Regions from separate parts of the Geobacillus sp. CCR genome, predicted to be linked through region 2. Evidence: a T-box and tRNA genes for the amino acid it is inferred to sense, from the RefSeq annotation. Region 2 holds a T-box; the other holds one or more tRNA genes.

Region 1 (3,414 bases), on a different contig from region 2:
TAATCGGCAACCCCGTGCCGAAGCGGCCATTCGGCAATCGCCAAATTCCGCCCCTTCTCTGGCCGCGCGCCTTTGGCAAAGCGCAGTTTTTCCGAATCAGCCTCCCAGCCAGCCGCCCGCAGCTGTTCATCGATGATGAGGCGCGTCTCTGCCTCAGTCAGTTCGAAATTCGCCACCGCCCGCCGCGAATAGTCACGCCGCTTTTGTTTTTCCTCGGCACTCGTATACAGCCCCGTCTCGCGGATGTGCGAAAGCTCCGCTTCCAAGTCGGCAAGCCGCTGTTTATACGATTCGATGAGCCGATTCAGTTCATCCGTCGATTCAGATGATGGCGGCAGCGGCTCTCGATACTGGGGAGCTTCGAACGACCAGTCACCGTACACTTCCATAAACCATACAGCTAGGCGAAACGCCATGTGCAATAGCGTCTTTGCCTCATGCACGTCCCCATAATGGGGATCATGCACCGCTTGATTGCCTTTTAAGCGGATCATCGTGAAGATGTCATATATCTCTTTTGGGATGATTTGTTCATACAGCAGCACCTTGAGGCGGTCTTGCTGATCGGTGCCGCGCTCTTCGCGAATGCCTTCGAGCGCCAATATGTATTTCGTCATCGCCTCGGCCAACTTTCGCAGCTCGCTGATCGCCACGTTTGGGTTTTGATGCACATGCCGCTCGGCCGTCTCCCCTACTCGGGCAAGCACATCCCATTTTCCTTCTAGAAATTGAAAGTTATGCGCCATGTCCATCCCTCATCTTTGTCTCTTTTGCAACTTTCTTCTTTTGCCATTATCATATCATGAAAAAAAGCCCGCTGAAAACGGGCTGTTTGTGTTCCCAGACAGGACCATAAAAAAGCGAACAAGGGCGGTTGCTGTCCTCAGTGTCATTGCTGATGTGAGAATCAACTCGCGATGGCAAGGAAAGAGCAGCGCCAATGAAACATCTTTTAACCAATTCGAAATCTTTGATTGCTCATGATTTCATCAATCATCTCATCTATGTCATCCTTACGTTTCCCGCTAGTATCCAAAAGATGCTTTCGATCGAATCCTGATGCATGGAACTCATTCAGCAAAATGAGGCAGCGTTCCCCCATTTGTTGCTCGGGGGCCCTCATCTCATCCCTTTGCCTTAACGTTTTCCCATCTGCCCACAAAACAACATACATAACCGTTACGTTTAAATCCTTTACATTTTCATACAACCATATCGCTTCTTGGGGAAAGGCAATATAATCCACTACCACATCATTGCCGTATTTTACAAAATTTCTTGCAAGACTTAGAATATTATCCCAAATTAGTGAAAGCTCTTCTTTACTTTCCCACGGTTTTTTCCGTCCATTGATATGCATATGGCTGATGTCATCGCCGGAAATATACGCACTACGCTCCAACTTGTTCGCCAATGCTGTTGAAATTGTTGATTTGCCAACTCCAGCGGGGCCTGATATGACATAGACTGTTCTTGTTTGATGATTTTTCATATGCATCCCTTTTTACCTGCTCAATATAGTTTTATTACCCGTGGTAATAAAAACGACAACATAAACCTGAATCCGTGATAAAGACGCGTTCAAAGCTGCCAAGAAAACTGGATCAATCAACAAAATATTGCACTCGGGGTTTTTCACCTAATAGGTGAACATTCGAAATGGAGTCGAAGTCTCGGCACGATTGGGCTTCCCAGCATTTTGGATACACTTCTGTCACAGATTCGGGATAAACAAAAAATCCCTTGAAGCCTTCTAGCTCAAGGGATTTCACTCGATGATTCCGACTGGGCTCGAACCAGCGACCTCCACCCTGTCAAGGTGGCGCTCTCCCAGCTGAGCTACGGAATCATATTTTGTTGTTCGCTATCGAACACATTTCTAATTATATAGACGAGCATACAGGTTGTCAACAACTTTTTTTAAAAAAATCGCTATTCATGATGAAAAAAGGAAAGGTGCCTTCCCCGAAAGGAATAATGCGTGTTGGAACGGTTCGACATCGTATTTTTTCTACATTCTGATTGTTCTATCAAACGAGAATTTGCTTGCAAAGGCTGGGGGAATTGATGAAAAACGCACGCCGCTTCCGGTGCCGCTCAAAATGAAACTGCAGCTGACGGTCTTGTTCAGCAGTACATTTCCTGTTTTATTGTTCAGCTTAGCGATGGAAATCAAATGGTCGCTCGCCGGACCGAGTGCATCCCATTGGTCGTATTGGCCCTGGGCAGCCGTGATTTTGCTGTTTTCGATCGCGTTTTCCGTTTTCTTGACTCGCTTGTTGGTCGATGAGATCCATGAGCCGGTCAGTGTGCTGTTAAGTCATATGAAACGGGCGGAAAACGAAACGTATAAACCCGTCGCCCACAATGTGTATACCGATGAATTTGCCTATTTACTTCGCGGATTTAATCATATGATCGACGCTGTGCATCGACGCGACCGAACGAACAAAGAACTGCTCAACCGTTTCATCACTGTCCTGACAGCGGCGCTTGACGCCCGCGATCCTTATACAGCTGGGCACTCGCTGCGCGTGGCCCGTTACGCACTCGCGATTGTGGAAAAGCTTTCCCTTCCGAATGAACAGCTTGATGCCTTGTATCGTTCCGCTCTACTGCATGATATCGGAAAGATCGGCGTTCCCGATGCCATTTTGCTTAAAGTGGGAAAGCTAAGCGATGATGAATTTGCCCGGATCAAAAAACACCCCGCCCTTGGAGAAGCCATTTTGCGCGAGATTAGGCCGATCGAAGCGATTGAGCCGCTGTTAGCCGGCATCCGCTCCCATCACGAACGCATCGATGGGAAAGGATATCCAGACGGTTTAACAGGCGACGAGATTCCGTTGTTTGGCAAAATCATCGCCGTGGCCGATGCATTTGACGCCATGACTTCCGATCGTCCGTACCGTAAAGGGATGGATATTCATCAAGCGGCAGACATCTTGAGAAAAGGAAAGGGAACGCAGTGGGACAGCGAACTCGTCGATCTCTTTTTGAAGCACTTAAAAGAGGAGCGGCTGTTGTCAACCTCAGCGGCATCTTGACCCGCCCGCCAAGCTGTGAAGGCTTGGCGGGCTGATGGCTATGGCGTTGAAACTGACGGCCGCTCTTTCACAAACGACAGCGCCTGCTCAAAATCGGCGATCAAATCGTTGACATCCTCAAGTCCGACGCTCAGCCGCAGCAAGCCGTCGGTAATGCCGCGCCGGAGCCTCTCTTCTTTTGGCATCGCCGCATGCGACATTTTCGCTGGGTGCGATAAAATTGACTCGACAGCCCCAAGGCTGACGGCGAACACGGGCAGGCGGACGTTTCGGACGAACGTCCGAGCCGCTTCTTCATCGGCTAAACGGAACGACAGCACAGCGCCAAACCCGGCCGCCTGATGGCGCTGGATGTCATGGCCTGGGT
Region 2 (3,414 bases):
TACGGTCTTCGTCCAGTGCGCATGGAGCAGCGAGGCAAAGCCGTCAAGGTATACACGAACCGCGGCGTTTTCGCTTTAAAGCCGCTTGAAAGCGAGCAAGAAGCCGCCGCCGTTTGGCAGTCTCTTCAGCATGGCGGCCCCCGTTGTCTCCCGCTTTACCTGACGCGGCGGCGGTCGCTGTTTGCCACAGAAGGCGGCCGTCTTTATTATTTGCAAGCATGGCATGACGGCGAATCAAAGGTGGAGAAGGATGCGGTGGACGCCTTTTTTCGCGAGCTCGCCCGCCTCCATCGCGCCACCGTCCGTACGATCGAGGTGAGTGAGGAAGAGGCGGCGGCGTACCGAAAGCAAAAAAAGGACGAATGGCAACGGGCGCGGATGGTTTGGGAAGAACGGATTGAGCGGTACGAAGCGGCGTGGTACGTGTCTCCGTTTCAGCTCCAATGCTGCACCTATTTTCATGAGGTGATGCGCGCGTACTCGTTCGCTGAAGAACGGCTCGATGTGTGGGAAGAGACGCTCAAAGAGACGAAGCAATGGCGCATCGCCTGGGTGCACGGCAAAGCGCGCCTCTCCCACTATATCCCGCCGTATTGGATCAGTTGGGAGCGGGCGCATTGGAATTCGCCGCTCTTTGATGTGATCGCCGCGCTCCGTTTTCACGTACAGACAATGCCGCCGCTTGGGCGCGAGTGGCTTGAAGGGATGGGGGAGTACGAGAAGGAGCTGCCGCTGTCCGACGGGGAGCGGGCGTTTTTATACAGCCATTTGGCGGAGCCGCGTGGGTTTGTCCGCTGTTTGGAGCGGTATGAGGCCGCTTCGCGGAACGAGCGGAACGAACGGGAATATGTGGCCGCGTTGCAGCGTCGTTATTTGGCGTTCAAAAATATGGAGGCGCTCGTTATGCACCTTGTCCAACGCGACGCCGCGCGGCAGCAGGAAGAAGCGGTGGACAACGAACCGCCGGCGGATGAAAGCAGCAATGGTTAAATCGATTTTGAATCCAGCCCAAACAAAATGGCGTCCCACTAAATCCATTCCAGATGGAGCGCCACGGCAATGAAAACGAAGATGGCCAATAAAATGACATCAAACGTCGTTGGCAGAAAAATAGTGCGGATCGCTTGAAAAATGGTGAGCGGGATGATCACTTGGGCGCAGACGGCGCGCACTTGCCGAAGCCACGGCGGCCACGAATACGGGTTGAATCGCCGCATCGACATTCCCTCCTTCTCCGGTTTACTATACAATATGAAACGTGCGGTGGTTTGTCACCAAATGCACACGGATGGAATAAATAAATAAAAACTTGGCAAAGATGATGGACAATGGTAGTATAATAATCGAACAATGATGACAAAAGCGAAGACGGGGAAGAGTACAGCGGTCCGCGCCTGCAGAGAGGGAAATCAGAAGCTGCGAGATTTCCTAGGATGACGGCTGCTGGAAGGTCGCCCTTGAGCTGCTTCTTTGAAAGGCGCTGCTGCCGAGTAGAGGAAGCCGGCATCATGCCGTTATGCCAATGAAGCGCTTAAGCCTTTGGGCTTAAGAAAAAAGGTGGTACCGCGAAAGCAGCTCCTTTCGTCCTTTTGGGATGAAAGGGGCTTTTTTGCTTGCCGGCTGCGCGGCATTGCTCAATGGGAAGCCGCCGTCGGCCGCATTGTCCATCATGTTGAAGGAGGGAAATGAAACATGGCACAGCACGAAGTGTCGATGCCGCCCAAATACGACCACCGCGCGGTCGAAGCGGGGCGCTACGAATGGTGGCTGAAAGGAAAATTTTTTGAAGCGACCGGTGATCCGAACAAACGACCGTTTACGATCGTCATTCCACCGCCCAACGTCACCGGCAAACTGCATCTGGGGCACGCGTGGGATACGACGCTGCAAGACATCATTACGCGCATGAAGCGGATGCAAGGGTATGACGTTTTGTGGCTTCCGGGAATGGATCACGCCGGCATCGCCACCCAGGCGAAAGTGGAAGAGAAGCTGCGCCAGCAAGGGCTGTCGCGCTACGATTTAGGCCGGGAAAAATTTTTAGAAGAAACGTGGAAGTGGAAGGAAGAATACGCCGGCCATATTCGCAGCCAATGGGCGAAGTTGGGGCTTGGCCTCGATTACACGCGCGAGCGGTTCACACTCGATGAAGGGCTCTCAAAAGCGGTGCGCGAAGTGTTCGTCTCGCTCTACCGGAAAGGGCTTATTTACCGCGGCGAGTACATCATCAACTGGGACCCGGTGACGAAAACCGCTTTGTCGGACATTGAGGTTGTTTATAAAGAAGTGAAAGGCGCGCTCTACCATTTGCGCTATCCGCTCGCCGACGGCTCCGGCTGCATTGAAGTGGCGACGACCCGTCCGGAAACGATGCTCGGCGATACGGCGGTCGCTGTGCACCCCGATGACGAGCGGTACAAGCACTTGATCGGCAAAATGGTGAAACTGCCGATCGTTGGCCGCGAAATTCCGATCATTGCCGACGAATATGTCGATATGGAGTTCGGCTCCGGAGCGGTCAAAATTACGCCGGCGCACGACCCGAACGACTTTGAAATCGGCAATCGCCACAACTTGCCGCGCATTCTCGTCATGAACGAAGACGGCACGATGAACGAAAACGCCATGCAATACCAGGGGCTTGACCGGTTTGAATGCCGGAAGCAGATCGTCCGCGATTTGCAAGAGCAAGGCGTTTTGTTCAAAATCGAAGAGCACGTGCACTCCGTCGGTCATAGCGAGCGGAGCGGCGCGGTCGTTGAGCCGTATTTGTCGACGCAATGGTTTGTGAAAATGAAGCCGCTCGCCGAAGCCGCCATCAAGCTGCAGCAAACGGACGGCAAAGTGCAGTTCGTGCCGGAGCGGTTTGAGAAAACGTATTTGCATTGGCTTGAGAACATCCGCGACTGGTGCATTTCACGCCAGCTTTGGTGGGGGCACCGGATTCCGGCATGGTACCATAAAGAAACAGGCGAAATTTACGTCGACCATGAACCGCCAGCGGACATTGAAAATTGGGAACAAGACCCGGATGTGCTTGATACATGGTTCAGTTCGGCGCTTTGGCCGTTCTCGACAATGGGATGGCCGGATGTGGAATCGCCGGATTACAAGCGCTACTACCCGACCGATGTGCTTGTCACCGGCTATGACATCATTTTCTTCTGGGTGTCGCGCATGATTTTCCAAGGGCTTGAATTCACCGGAAAGCGTCCGTTCAAAGACGTGCTCATCCACGGCCTCGTCCGCGACGCCCAAGGGCGGAAAATGAGCAAATCGCTCGGCAACGGCGTCGATCCGATGGATGTGATCGACCAGTACGGCGCCGATGCGCTCCGCTATTTCTTGGCGACCGGCAGCTCGCCGGGGCAAGACTTGCGCTTCAGCACCGAAAAAGTCGAAGCGACGTGGAAT

The links. A T-box is a leader RNA that pairs with one kind of tRNA and senses whether it is charged. The one in region 2 lies ahead of ACVBDQ_RS08595 (valine--tRNA ligase), so its partner is inferred to be a tRNA-Val.
Region 1: it encodes a tRNA-Val, which carries the amino acid that the T-box ahead of ACVBDQ_RS08595 (valine--tRNA ligase) is inferred to sense. The anticodon was not compared.

The regions. Positions count from the first base shown of each region.
Region 1 covers NZ_JBREBQ010000005.1:74,547-77,960, forward strand. The annotation lists gene hsdR (type I restriction-modification system endonuclease) at 1-746, opposite strand, end outside; gene ACVBDQ_RS04185 (AAA family ATPase) at 953-1,498, opposite strand; tRNA gene ACVBDQ_RS04190 (tRNA-Val) at 1,777-1,849, opposite strand; gene ACVBDQ_RS04195 (HD-GYP domain-containing protein) at 2,043-3,047, shown strand; gene metC (cystathionine beta-lyase) at 3,086-3,414, opposite strand, start outside.
Region 2 covers NZ_JBREBQ010000013.1:42,563-45,976, forward strand. The annotation lists gene ysxE (spore coat protein YsxE) at 1-990, shown strand, start outside; gene ACVBDQ_RS08590 (hypothetical protein) at 1,029-1,217, opposite strand; T-box leader at 1,357-1,592, shown strand; gene ACVBDQ_RS08595 (valine--tRNA ligase) at 1,693-3,414, shown strand, end outside.